One region of the Leucobacter sp. BZR 635 genome, then DNA from elsewhere that is predicted to be linked to it. Evidence: predicted binding sites of a transcription regulator. Region 1 holds the regulator's gene; the other holds the start of a gene.

Region 1 (6,969 bases):
TGCCAAGCAGCATCACGACGCCGAGCACGATGACGAATACGAGCACGACCGTCATGAGGCCGCTGCGGTGCGACGCCACCCAGGCTCCGAGGGTGCCGGCGAGCAGCCCGAGCGGCACGAGTGAGGTCGCGAGCCCGAGGAAGAACGCGCCCGTGCGGGAGAACAGCTCCGCCGGGCTATGAAAGGCGTAGGCGAAGAAAGCAGGCAGCACCATCACCGAGCATGGGCTCAGCAGGGCGAGTGTGCCGCCGAGGAACGCCCCGAGCAGGCTGAGATCCATGTGGGCGGGTTACTTCTGCTCTGCTGCGGCAACGGCGGCGTCGAGCTGCTCGCGGAAGGTATCGACGGGTTGCGCGCCGCTCATCACCTGGCCGCAGCCGGTGGTCGCGAAGAATGGTACGCCCGTGACGCCGATGCTCTGCGCTTCGGCGGTCTCCGCACGGACGTCAGCCTCGAACTTGCCACTTTCGACCGCCTCGGTGAACTTCTCGATGTCTGAAACACCCGCTTTCTTGGCGAACGCGACAAGCGTCGGGAGGTTGAACTCGCCGTTTGCGTCTTTTGCCGTTTCGGGGGCGTGGTACACCTCGTCGTAGAACTCGAAGTACTTGCCCTGCTCGCCCGCTGCACGTGAGGCGGAGGCGATGAGGATCGAGTTTTCGCCGCCGACGAGGGCAGCGTCGTGGATTTCGAGGCGAACCTTGCCGGTCTCGACGTACTCTTCGATGAGCACGGGGAGGGTGTCGCGCGAGAAGGAGGCGCAGTAGGGGCAGCGGAAGTCGGTCCACTCGTGGAGCACGACAGGGGCGTCGATGTCTCCAAGCGCGCGCGGGTCGCCTTCTTCGAGCCGGTCGACGACGGGGCAGCTCTGTGCGGCGGTGTCTGCGTCGGTGCCGCTGCCTGCGCCTGCGTTCCCGTTATTTTCGCCCTGCGAGGCGCTCGAGTCGGGCTTCGCGGCCCCGCGTCCCTGCAGCCCCTGGCTGCCGAGCGCTGCTACGAGCAGCAGCGAGACACCGGCAAGTATCACGGTCGCGAGACGCATCCGCCGGTATCGGCGTTCGAGGGACGGTCGGTCGAGAGCTTCAATCGGCTTCGGCATACCTTCGAGCCTAACGATCTTTGCTGACTGTGCTGACCAGCGTCACTCACCCCGAGAGACCGCCGAACATCGGGCGGGCGGAGCGCCTGCTGAGACAGAGCCTCCGGGGGTCCAGAGCCTCCGAGGGTCCAAAGCGGCAGGGGCGTCCAAAGTCTTCGGGGGGGGGCAGAGCGGCAGGGACAGCCAGATCGGCCGGGGCCGCAAGACCAGCCGGGGCCGCGAGGCTAACCGGTCAGCTCGCCCGCATCCCAACACCGCGCACAGGGTCACCGACCGCGCGCTATCGCCCGGAGGGACGGCGCTATCGCCCGGAGGGGACGAAGGTGAGGTCATTGCCTTCAAACCGCATGGGCACAGCGATCGAATCGCCTGCCTGCAGGTCGGACGCCTGCATCTGGTTGAGGCGGACGATCTCAGAGACCACCTCACGGGGGTCGCCCGTCGGCTCAAGCTCGGAGGCGATGCTCCATACCGAGTCGCCGGCCTGCACGAAGACATAGGGGAAGGCCTGCGTGCTCTCCGCGCTGTTGGCAATTGCCCCTGGGGCTGCGAACGCAGCAGCTACGCCGAGTGCAGCAGCAACCAAGACGGTTGCGAGAGAGCCAAAGACCACCCGGCCACGACGCGTGAGCCGAAGCCGGGGCTGCCCCGAACTGACCTGAGCAGTGGGTTCGCCCTGCGGGCGTGATCCCGACGCGGCAATGCGCGGGCTCACCGGGGCGTTCAAACGGAATGGGACGACATTCGCTGTAGCAGTCATGAGGAGTTCCTCTCTCGAGAGTATTCGAACCAACTCGAACACTCGAACATCTCTTTCGAATATATCTTCGAATGAAAGAAACCGCAACCGCAGTATTCGAATGAATATCGCGAGATTTGCTGCGACACTCGAACGAATGTTTGCCTCGCCTCGAATATCCGGGCTAGGGTTTCGAACAGTGAGTTCACCCAATCAGTGACCTCTGACATTCACGGCAACTCGCGGAAACATGCGGATCCACTCCGCTCACCACCCGCCGAGATTGACCGCACTACTGAGAGGACAAGCGATGAGCGACCTGAGCGCAGCACCGCGGAAGCCACTGACTGAGAAGCAGCAGGCGATCCTCGAATTCATTGCCCGCTCCGTAGAGTCTCGCGGCTACCCACCGAGCATGCGCGAGATCGGCGACGCTGTGGGCCTCTCCTCACTCTCGAGCGTTACCCACCAGCTCAGCCGGCTCGAGCTCGGCGGATACATTCGCCGCGACCCGAACCGCCCGCGTGCTCTCGAGATCCTCGTCGAGCTCGCGGTCACGAGCAGCGCGCTTGCGGACTCACCCACGACCCAGGCCCAGGAGACGGCTTACGTGCCACTCGTCGGCCAGATCGCGGCGGGCGTCCCGATCACCGCCGACCAGCAGGTTGAGGAGATCGTCCCGCTCCCCCGGCAGCTCGTCGGCGATGGGCAGCTCTTCATGCTGAAGGTGGTAGGCGACTCGATGATCGATGCGGCCATCTGCGACGGCGACTTTGTTGTCGTGCGCCAGCAGCGCGAGGCGGCAAATGGCGACATCGTCGCGGCCATGCTCGACGGCGAAGCGACCGTCAAGGTCTTCCGCCGCCGCGACGGCCACACCTGGCTGCTGCCGCGCAACAGCGCGTTCGAGCCGATCCTCGGCGACCACGCAGAGGTGCTCGGCAAGGTCGTCGCGGTCTTCCGCTCGGTCTAGCCCAGCGGCTTTCCTGCACGCTCCAGCCCGGATTCAGATCGGGGCTGGAGCGTTTTGCTGTGTCACGCGGCCGCGATCCGCCAGCGGCGCTCGACGATTGCGGCGCTCGACGATTGCGGCGCTCGACGGTTGCAGCGCTCAACGATCGCGGGCATTGAGCTCAGCGATCAACATGCAGCGCGACGCACGCACGCGCAGCAGGCACTTCCAGAAACGCGCCGCGCGCACCCTGCAGCCCCCGTTTAATCCACTCCGACCCGCGTTTGGCCCTCGCAAGAGTCGGTCTGAATTAATCGGGGCGGAAAGGACGCCAGGCGCGATGAGGGCGCCGGGCAGAGGGTACGCCCGGGCATCCCACCTCGAGACTTTGGGCTTACACCCTGCTTGCCACCAGCCCCGAGCCCCCGGGCACCGGGCACCGGGCACCGGGCACCCCAACCGCACCCGCATTGCTTTATTGAACTGAGTCCAACTAACATGGCCGCATGCTTCCCATCGCCGAAGTTCCGCCGCCTCCCCTAAGCGACACGCCCCCAAAACCCACCCCACGGTTCGAGACTGTCGGGCTCTCCCCAAGCCTCGTCTCCTACGAGCGTGGGCTCATACTCCAGCGGGAGGCTGCCGCAAGACTGGCAGCCGACCTTGATCACGGCACCGTGCTCCTCCTCGAGCACGAGCCGGTCTACACCGCTGGCCGACGGGCGGAGCCACATGAGTACCCGAGTGACGGCACTCCCGTCGTCCCGGTGAACCGCGGCGGAAAGGTCACCTGGCACGGCCCCGGCCAGCTCGTGGCATACCCCGTGATCCGGCTCGCTGACGGGCTCGGCGGAGTCAACCTCGTTCACGCGCTCGAAGATGCGCTGATTGCCACGATCCAGAATCTTGGCGTCGTCGGCTACCGCGTTCCCGGGCGCACCGGGGTCTGGACAGACCCGCCAGCAGGATCCCCGCAGGGAAGCCCCGCGGCAAAGCTCGCGCAAATCGGGATCCACGTGAGCCGGCGCATCGTCACCCACGGTATCTCGCTGAACTGCAGCAACGATCTCGCCCCCTTTCACAGCTTCGTGCCCTGCGGCATCAGCGACGCCGGCGTCACCACGCTCAGCGCCAAGACGGGCGAGACCATCACCCCGGCCGACGCAGCGCCCGCACTGCGCACCCACCTCGTTCCCGTGCTCGAAAGGCTCTCAGTATGACCGTCCAGATTCTGCCCTCGACCGGCACGCGCCCGGAGCCAGAGGAGCGCCGGCTGCTTCGGGTCGAGGCGAAGAACGCCGAGACCCCCATCGAGCGCAAGCCTGAGTGGATCAAGACGCGCGCCCGCTCCGGCCCGGATTACCAAGCGGTCCAAGCGCTCGTACAAAGCGAGGGCCTGCACACCGTGTGCAAGGAGGCCGGCTGCCCGAACATCTACGAGTGTTGGGAGGATCGCGAGGCGACCTTCCTCATCGGCGGATCCATCTGCACCCGCCGCTGCGACTTCTGCATGATCACCTCGGGCAAGCCGCTCCCCCTCGACCTCGATGAGCCGCGACGGGTCGCGGAGTCCGTGCGCACCATGGGCCTCCGGTACGCCACCATCACGGGGGTCACGCGCGATGACCTCCCCGACACCGGGGCCTGGCTCTACGCCGAGACCATCCGGCAGATCCACGCGCTCAACCCTGGGTCAGGGGTCGAGGTGCTCGCCGATGATCTCGGCGGAAGACCGGAGGATCTCGCGCAGGTGTTCGAGGCAGCGCCCGAGGTATTCGCGCACAATCTCGAGACAGTGCCGCGCATCTTCAAGCGGATCCGCCCCGGGTTCCGCTACGCACGCTCGCTCGAGGTACTGACGGAGGCGCGCGATGCCGGGATGATCACGAAGTCGAACCTCATCCTTGGGATGGGCGAGACGCGGGCCGAGATTTCCGAGACCATGGCTGAACTACGCGATGCGGGCTGCGACATTCTCACGCTCACGCAGTACCTCAGGCCGTCGAAGCTGCACCACCCGATCGACCGCTGGGTTCGGCCCGAGGAATTCGTGGAGTTGAAGGCTGAGGCCGACGCGCTCGGCTTCGACGGGGTGCTCGCCGGCCCCCTCGTGCGGTCCTCCTACCGCGCTGGCCGCCTGTGGGCGCACACGATGGCGCGCAAGGGTATCGAGGTGCCCGAACACCTCAGACACCTCGCTGAACAGGCCGCGAGCGCGGAGGCTGGCGCGGACTTCCCGCAGGCGGTCGCGGCGGTCTAACTGCCCGCGCCACACCGCCATCCCGCAACCGTCACCACCACCACCCAGCCCCTCGGCGCTCAAAGGACATGCTTTCAGCGAGGTCATGCCTCTTCCGCGGTTAAAGAGGCATGACCTCGCTCAACACCCATGACCTGAGCGCCGAGAGCGGGCGGGTGGGTAGGACAGCAGAGCAGCAGAGCAGCAGAGGGCAAGGGCAGAGCACCACAGCCCCACTACCCCAGCAGGTCGAGCTCCTCGAGCACCGCGAGCACCTGCTCGTGCCGGTTGAACGTGTAGAGGTGGATCGACGGGGCGCCGCCCGCGAGCAGCTCCCGCGCGAGAGAAATGGTGTGCTCCACCCCGAGCTCGGGCGCATACCCGCCAGCCGCAAGAAGCGATCGTTCAAGCAGCACTGGCGCAGGCCGCCCGGCGAGCGAGGCGACCTTCCGCAGCTGCCCGCTCGTCGACACCGGCATGAGCCCGGGCAGCAGCGGCATCCTCAGCCCCGCCGTGCGGGCAGCGTCGGCGAACGACAGGTATTCCTCAGCACGGAAGAACAGCTGGGTGATCGCAAACTGCGCGCCAGCGGCCTCCTTCGCGAGCAGCCAGTCAATGTCGGCCGATTGCCCGCGCGACAGCGGGTGCCCGTTCGGGTACGCGGCGACCGCGGTGCGGCCCACGCTCGTGAACGCCGGCCGCTCGGCTCGCGCCTCCGAAATGAGCTCGGTGAGTTCGAGCGCGCTCAGCGACCCCGCAACGAGCGGACTCGCCTCGTCTGAGCCGCGCGGCGGGTCTCCTCGGAGCGCGAGGAAGTCGTGAATCCCCGCGTCGAGGATGCGGTGGATCGTCTCGCGGATCACCTCCCGCGACTCGCCAACGGTCGTGAGGTGCGCGAGCGGGAGGGCGTCTGTGTGGTCGCGGAGGTAGGCGAGCAGGTCGAGCGATGCGTCACGGTGCGAACCGTTTGCCCCGTAGGTCACGGAGATGAAATCGGGGCCCGCGGCTGACAGGTGCTGCACCGAGTTCCCGAGGGCGAGCGCCGCCGCTCCCGACCGCGCGGGGAACACCTCGAACGAGAAGCGGGCGCGCGTCGGCGCGCTCCCGGTCAGCAGGGTGGCGTTCACGCGAGCACCTCCGACGCGAGCTGGGTCCCGCGCACGCGGGCTGCGATCTTCGCGAAGGCGACATCGCGCGCGTGGTCTGGGGAGCCGTGCCTGGGTTTCTCGTCAATGAGGTAGGGCGAGAAGCCGCAGTCATCGGTGGATCCGAGCAGCTCCGGCGGCACGAACCGCGCCGCGCGCACGAGCTGGTCGCGCACCTGTTCAGCGGTCTCAAGCTTCGGGTTCGTCGGGTTGGTCACGCCGAGCAGCACGCGCGGGGCGTCCCGGCCCGCCGCGCGCAGCGCAGCGATCTCCCGACCGATGAGCCGGGCGACCCGATCCTGGTCGGGCTCCCCCGCAGCCTGCACGAGGAAGTATCCCGCTTCGATCTGGAACAGTTCGGGCAGCAGCTCCGCATAATCGACGTCGGCGCTGTGCGCGGAGTCGTTGTCGTTGCCCGGGCACGTGTGCACGCCCACGGCCTGGCGCTCGGAATCGGTGAGCTGGCCAAGTACCCGGTTGATGAGGTCGATGAAACCGCCGAGCGCGCGCGGGCCCGCCCAGGGTGCCGGCACGTCGCGCCGCAGCGCAAGCCGCCCCTCGGTGAAGTCGATCGAGACGCGGCTCGCGCCGGCAGCGAACGACCGTCTGATGTCCTCGACGCAGCCCGCGACCACGTCATCCAGAAACTCCGAGCGCGTGTACCCGCCGAGCCCCTCCGCTGGCACGGTGAGCGACAGCATCGACGGCGAGATCACGGCCTGCTTGAGCGGCAGGGACGTGTGGGCTCGGGCGAGCGTCACGTCGGACGCCGCCCACGAGCTGAAGCGAAACGGT
Region 2 (6,969 bases), on a different contig from region 1:
GGGGTGCGGGGCTCCGATCCCACCCGCGGGCAGCGAGCACCGCTCCCTGCCCGGTCGCCGCGAGCGCGAGGATCACGGCGAGCGCAAGAAACGCGGCCCGCCGCGTGCGCGAGGCGCGGCGTGACACCGCGAGCAGGGCGGCCACCGCGGCGCACGCGCCGAGACCGATGCCGAGCACGGGGCGGAACGCAATGAGCTGGGCGACGCCGAAGATCCGCTGCGCGCCGAACGCCTGCGGCCAAGCGAGGAGCAGCGCTGCCGCCGCGAGGATCGCGCCCACGAGCGCCACCAGGGTCGCGCGGAGGATCCTGCCCGCGGCGGGGGCCGGTGTTCCCTGTTCGAGCGGCGGCATGCACCCAGCTTTCTCGAGGCTGCGATGTTGGTGAGGCACAGCCTACGGTGCTGGTGGGGCACAACCTACACAGACGCCACAGGCGAACAAACTTTCGAATGCCGAGCAAAGTGATTATTCTTATGAGCATGGAACCAACCCGCAGCGTTCGCCCCTTCGAGGTCATCAGCGACTACGAACCGAGCGGCGATCAGCCGCAGGCGATCGAGGAGCTCTCCCGCCGCATCAACGCGGGCGACACCGACGTGGTGCTGCTCGGTGCGACCGGAACTGGCAAGTCGGCAACGACCGCGTGGCTCATCGAGGCGGTGCAGCGGCCCACACTCGTGCTCGCGCACAACAAGACGCTCGCCGCGCAGCTCGCGACCGAGTTCCGCCAGCTCTTCCCGAACAACGCCGTCGAGTACTTCGTGAGCTACTACGACTATTACCAGCCCGAGGCCTACGTGCCGCAGACGGACACGTTCATTGAGAAAGACTCTTCGGTAAACGCCGAGGTCGAGCGGCTCAGGCACTCGACGACGAACTCGCTGCTGAGCCGCCGCGACGTGATCGTGGTCTCGACCGTCTCCTGCATCTACGGCCTCGGCAAGCCCGAGGAGTACTACGAGGCGATGGTTCCGCTCGTGGTGGGGGATCGACTCGACCGCGACCTACTGCTGCGCCGCTTCGTCGAGATGCAGTACCAGCGCAACGACATTGAGTTTGTGCGCGGCAACTTCCGGGTGCGCGGCGACACCGTCGAGATCATCCCGATGTACGAGGAACTCGCGATCCGCATCGAGTTCTTCGGCGACGAGATCGAGGCGCTGTACTACCTGCACCCGGTGACGGGCGACGTCGTGAACCAGGTCGACGCCGTGTCGGTGTTCCCGGGATCCCACTATGTGGCGAGCCGCGAGGTCATGAACCGCGCGATGGGGCAGATCACCGACGAGCTCGATGAGCGCACGCGCGAGCTAAAGTCCCAGAACAAGCTTGTCGAGGAACAGCGGCTGCGCATGCGCACGACCTTCGACCTCGAAATGATGGAGCAGATCGGCTTCTGTTCGGGCATCGAGAACTACTCGATGCACATGGACGGCCGCGTGCCGGGCGAGGCCCCGCACTGCCTGCTCGACTACTTCCCAGACGACTTCCTCGTCGTCATCGACGAGTCGCACGTGACGGTGCCGCAGATTGGCGCGATGTACGAGGGCGACTCCTCGCGCAAGCGCACGCTGGTGGATCACGGCTTCCGCCTCCCGAGCGCACTCGACAACCGCCCGCTGAAGTTTGGCGAATTCAAGGAGCGGGTCGGCCAGACGGTGTATCTCTCGGCGACGCCGGGCAAGTACGAGATGGGGATCGCGGACGGCGTGGTCGAGCAGATCATCCGTCCGACCGGCCTCATCGACCCCGAGATCGTCGTGAAGCCCTCAGAGGGGCAGATCGATGACCTGCTCGAGGAGGTGCGCCTGCGGGTCGAGCGTGACGAGCGCGTGCTCGTCACCACGCTCACGAAGAAGATGGCTGAGCAGCTCACGACGTTCATGGAGGAGGCGGGGGTGCGCGTGCGCTACCTGCACTCCGATGTCGACACGCTGCGCCGCGTCGAGCTGCTCACCGAGCTGCGCGCGGGCATCTTCGATGTGCTCGTCGGCATCAACCTGCTGCGTGAGGGCCTCGACCTGCCGGAGGTGTCGCTCGTGGCGATCCTCGACGCCGACAAGGAGGGCTTCCTGCGCTCCTCGACCTCGCTCATTCAGACGATTGGCCGTGCCGCGCGTAACGTGTCGGGCGAGGTGCACATGTACGCCGACAGGATCACTCCGTCGATGAAGCTCGCGATCGACGAGACGAACCGCCGCCGCGAAATGCAGGTCGAGTACAACACGAAGCACGGCATCGATCCCACACCGCTGCGCAAGCAGATCGGCGACATCACCGAAATGCTCAACCGTGAGGCCGCCGACACCGAAGACGTGCTCGCCGAGCGGGTGTCGCGCCACGCGCAAAAGGGATCGCCTCAGCGCGCAAAGGGCAAGGCCGCTTCGCGCGCCGCGGCGATTGGAGCCGAGGGCGCAGACACGCTCACGGAGCTCATTGCCGACCTCACCGCGCAGATGCTACTCGCCTCGGAAGAGCTGAAGTTCGAGCTCGCGGCGCGACTGCGCGACGAGGTTGCCGAGCTGAAGCGGGAGCTGCGCAGCATCGACGCCGCCGGTCACATGTGACCCTCGCTAGGCCTCGGGCAGCGTCGCGTAGAGATCGATAGCGTTGCCGTCGGGATCCATCACGGTTGCGTAGCGCTGCCCCCAGTGCGCATCCCACGGTTCGACGCGGCTGCGGTGGCCCGCCGCCATGAGGCGCGCGAAGACCTCGTCGACCTCCGCGGGGGAGTCTGCCTGGAAGGCAAACGCTACCCGGTGGCTACCCGCCGGAGGAGCGTACTCCGGGTCGAAGCTCTGGATCACCTCGACGGTGTCCCAGCCGATTCGCATGCCGCTTGGAAGCAGCGCTTCGACATGCGGTTCGCTTTCTGCGCCCTCGGGGATCTCGATGCCCAGCTCACGGTAGAACGCGAGCGAGGCAGCGAGATCACGGGTGACGATGCCTAAGAAGTCAAGGGTGAGGCTCATTGCTTCAGCATAATCCGGGACGAGGTCGCCGCCTGCAGTCTTTCCGGGCTAGATCTGACCGATCGCCTCGCGCTTTTCGGCCTGGAACGTGTCCTCGCGCCGCCCGTATGCCCAGTAGGGCGACAGCGAGAGCTGTGCGCGCTCGATGCCCCGCTCGTCGGTGAAGTAGGGACGCAGCGCCTTCATTGCCCCGCGCTCGCCGTGCACGAAGACCTGCACTCGGCCGGGACGCCACTCAGCCGCGCGCACGGCGTCAACGAGCACCGTCGAGGTTCCAGCCTCGGCCTCGCCGCGGAAGAGCCAGGTGACTTCGATCCCTGCGGGGGCCGCAAGCTCGAGCACATCTGCCTCACCCGCAACCTCAATGAGCGCCACGCCCCGTGCATCAGCGGGCATCGCTTCAAGCGCCGAGGCTATCGCCGGGATCGCCGACTCGTCGCCGGCGAGGAAGTGCCAGTCAGCCGTGGGGTCGGGCGCATAGCCTCCGCCAATTCCGCGGAGCACGACGGGATCGCCGGGCTTCGCCCGATCCGCCCAGGGCCCGGCGTAGCCGTCGTCGCCGTGGGTGACGAAGTCGATCCAGACCTCGCCGGCCTCCTGGTCGATGCGGCGTACCGTGTAGGTCCGCGTCGAGGGCAGCTGCTCCGCGGGAAGCTCCTGCCGCAGCGCGTCGAGGTCGTACGGGGGAGTGAGGTCGGTTTCCGGGTGCTGGAAGAGCATCTTGCTGTAGGCGTCGGTGAATCCGCTGAGTTCGACATCGGCCATTCCGGGGCCGCCAGCAACAATGCGCACGAGGTGCGGACTCAGTTGCACGCGTTCCTTCACCTCGAGCACAATTTGGGGGCGTGCGGGGCGCTGGGTGCGCGCGCAAGGCTGGGCGGTCATGTCTCTACCTCATTCATCAGATGATCTCTGGCCAGCATCCAGCTTCCCACACCGGGCCCCACAACGCCAGGAGTTAGCGCGCGGCGAACATCCAGATTTCTAGTACACATGTTCGAATTCCCGTGCGGGAGACGCTAAGGTGGGGGAGTGACTTCACAGAGCAACACACCGATACGCTCCTCTGCAGCCCACGCTCACATCAGCGTGCAGGGCGCGAGGGTGCACAACCTGAAAAACGTCGATCTCTCGATCCCGCGCGACTCACTCGTCGTGTTCACGGGGCTGTCGGGGAGCGGCAAGTCGAGCCTCGCGTTCGACACGATCTTTGCCGAGGGCCAGCGCCGGTACGTCGAGTCGCTGAGCGCCTACGCGCGCCAGTTTTTAGGCCAGGTGGATCGGCCGGACGTCGACTTCATCGAGGGTCTGAGCCCCGCGGTGTCGATCGACCAGAAGTCGACGAACCGCAACCCGCGTTCCACAGTCGGTACGATCACCGAGATCTACGACTACATGCGTCTCCTCTGGGCGCGCATCGGCATTCCGCACTGTGCCGTGTGCGGCGAGCGGATCGAGTCGCAGACCGTGCAGCAGATCGCCGACCGGCTCATGCAGCTCGAGGAGCGCACGCGCTTCCAGGTGCTTGCGCCCGTCGTGAGCAAGAAGAAGGGCGAGTTCGTCGACCTCTTCCAGGAGCTCGCGGCCACAGGCTACTCGCGCGCCATCGTCGACGGTGAGCTCGTGCAGCTCAGCGATCCGCCCAAGCTGAAGAAGCAGATCAAGCACGACATCTCTGTGGTCATCGACCGACTTGTCGCCTCGCCCGAGGGGCTCGGGCGTCTCACCGACTCGTTGGAGACCGCGCTGCGGCTCGCTGACGGCACGGTCGAGATCGACTATGTCGACCGCGATGAGCAGGCCGACGACCGCACCCAGCTGTTCTCGGAGCACCTCTCGTGCCCGAACCAACACCCGGTGCAGCTCACCGAGATCGAGCCGCGCACCTTCTCATTCAACGCACCGTTCGGTGCGTGCCCGACGTGTTCGGGTCTCGGCACGAGCATGTCGGTGGATGAGGATCTGGTGCTCGGCGACCCCGAACTCTCCATCAGCGAGGGCGTCATTATTCCCTGGACCAGCCAGGGCAAGAGCCTCTACCAGTACTACGAGAAGCTGCTCGTCGGCCTCTCGAAAGACCTCGACTTCTCGCTGAAGACCCCTTGGGGCGAGCTCAGCGAAGACGTGCAGGAGGCCGTGCTCCGCGGCAACGACTTCAAGGTCAACGTTCGCTGGAAGAACCGCTTCGGCCGCGAGGTCAAGTACACGAGCGGCTTCGAGGGCGTCATTCCGTTCATCGAACGGCAGTACGAAGAGGCCGAGAGCGACAACCGCCGCGAGCGCTGGAGCGAGTTCCTCCGCGAGGTGCCCTGCCACGTCTGCCAGGGCCAGCGACTCAAGCCCGAGGTCCTCGCGGTCACCGTCGACAACGAGTCGATTGCTGCGGTGGGCGAGTTCAGCCTGCTCGATGCGAAGCGCTTCTTCGACGGGGTTGAGCTCAGCGAGCGTGACGCGAAGATCGCGGCGCAGGTGCTCCGCGAGATCCGGCTCCGCTTTGACTTCCTCATCGAGGTCGGGCTCGGCTACCTCACGCTCGCTCGCGCCGCCGGGACACTCTCGGGCGGCGAGGCGCAGCGTATCCGCCTCGCGACGCAGATCGGCTCTGGCCTCACAGGCGTGCTCTACGTGCTCGACGAGCCGTCGATCGGCCTCCACCAGCGAGACAACCGCAGGCTCATCGAGACGCTCATCAAGCTTCGTGATCTCGGCAACACACTCATCGTCGTCGAACACGACGAGGAGACAATCGAGGCAGCCGACTGGCTCGTCGACATCGGCCCCGGTGCCGGCATCGAGGGCGGCACCGTTGTGCACTCGGGCCTCCTCCCGGAGCTGCGCGCAAACACGAACTCGGTCACCGGCGACTACCTCGCCGGCCGGCGCGCGATTGAGACGCCGAAGCAGCGCCGCAAGTTGGACAAGGGCCGCGAGCTGAAGGTCGTTGGCGCGCGTTCAAACAACCTCCAGAACGTCGACGCGACGTTCCCGCTCGGCGTGATGACCGCCGTCACCGGCGTCTCGGGCTCAGGCAAGTCCACGCTCGTAAACGACGTGCTCTATCGCGTGCTCGCGAACCAGCTCAACGGCGCCCGCATGGTGCCCGGGAAGCACACCCGCGTCACCGGGCTCGAGCACCTCGACAAGGTCGTGCACGTCGATCAGGCACCGATCGGGCGCACGCCGCGATCCAACCCCGCGACCTACACGGGCGTGTTCGACAAGATCCGCAACCTGTTCGCTGACACGCAGGAGTCGAAGACCCGCGGCTACCTCGCCGGGCGCTTCAGCTTCAACGTGAAGGGCGGCCGCTGCGAGGCGTGCTCGGGCGACGGCACCCTGAAGATCGAGATGAACTTCCTGCCCGACGTGTACGTCGCGTGCGAGGTCTGCGACGGCAAGCGGTACAACCGCGAGACCCTGCAGGTCCGGTACAAGGGCAAGAACATCGCCGAGGTACTCGAGATGCCGATCGCCGAGGCTGAGAAGTTCTTCGAGCCGATCTCCTCGATCCACCGCTTCATGAAGACGCTCGTCGACGTCGGCCTCGGCTACGTCCGCCTCGGGCAGAGCGCGACAACGCTCTCCGGTGGCGAGGCGCAGCGCGTGAAGCTCGCAACCGAGCTGCAGAAGCGCTCGAATGGCCGCAGCATCTACGTACTCGACGAGCCGACCACCGGTCTCCACTTCGAAGACGTGCGCAAGCTCCTGCTCGTGCTCAACGGCCTCGTCGACAAGGGCAACACGGTCATCACGATCGAGCACAACCTCGACGTGATCCGCAGCGCAGACTGGGTCATCGACCTCGGCCCCGAGGGCGGCTCGGGCGGCGGCACGATCCTCACGACCGGCACGCCCGAACAGGTCGCGAAGCACGCTGAGAGCCACACCGGGCAGTTCCTCGCCGAAGCGCTCGCCAAGGCGCCAGTCGCGAAGACGGTGACGCGGATCACCGCTGCCCCGGCAGCGATGAAGGCTCCGGCGGCGAAGAAGACGGCT

What was found. Region 1 encodes LexA, which represses DNA repair genes until DNA is damaged. Its sites were predicted from a motif close to TCGAACANNTGTTCGA; they were not measured.
Region 2: uvrA (excinuclease ABC subunit UvrA) is a predicted target of LexA. The motif match lies at 3,959-3,974, and genes of this name have one in related genera.

The regions. Positions count from the first base shown of each region.
Region 1 covers NZ_JBLUNZ020000004.1:94,918-101,886, reverse strand. Annotated here, with positions in the region: gene ACI1US_RS00660 (cytochrome c biogenesis CcdA family protein) at 1-280, opposite strand, end outside; gene ACI1US_RS00655 (DsbA family protein) at 290-1,099, opposite strand; gene ACI1US_RS00650 (LysM peptidoglycan-binding domain-containing protein) at 1,401-1,859, opposite strand; gene lexA (transcriptional repressor LexA) at 2,149-2,811, shown strand; gene lipB (lipoyl(octanoyl) transferase LipB) at 3,297-4,010, shown strand; gene lipA (lipoyl synthase) at 4,007-5,050, shown strand; gene ACI1US_RS00630 (methylenetetrahydrofolate reductase) at 5,266-6,156, opposite strand; gene ACI1US_RS00625 (uroporphyrinogen decarboxylase/cobalamine-independent methonine synthase family protein) at 6,153-6,969, opposite strand, start outside.
Region 2 covers NZ_JBLUNZ020000040.1:9,190-16,158, reverse strand. Annotated here, with positions in the region: gene ACI1US_RS08125 (endonuclease/exonuclease/phosphatase family protein) at 1-352, opposite strand, end outside; gene uvrB (excinuclease ABC subunit UvrB) at 481-2,568, shown strand; gene ACI1US_RS08115 (VOC family protein) at 2,575-2,973, opposite strand; gene ACI1US_RS08110 (siderophore-interacting protein) at 3,022-3,858, opposite strand; gene uvrA (excinuclease ABC subunit UvrA) at 4,006-6,969, shown strand, end outside.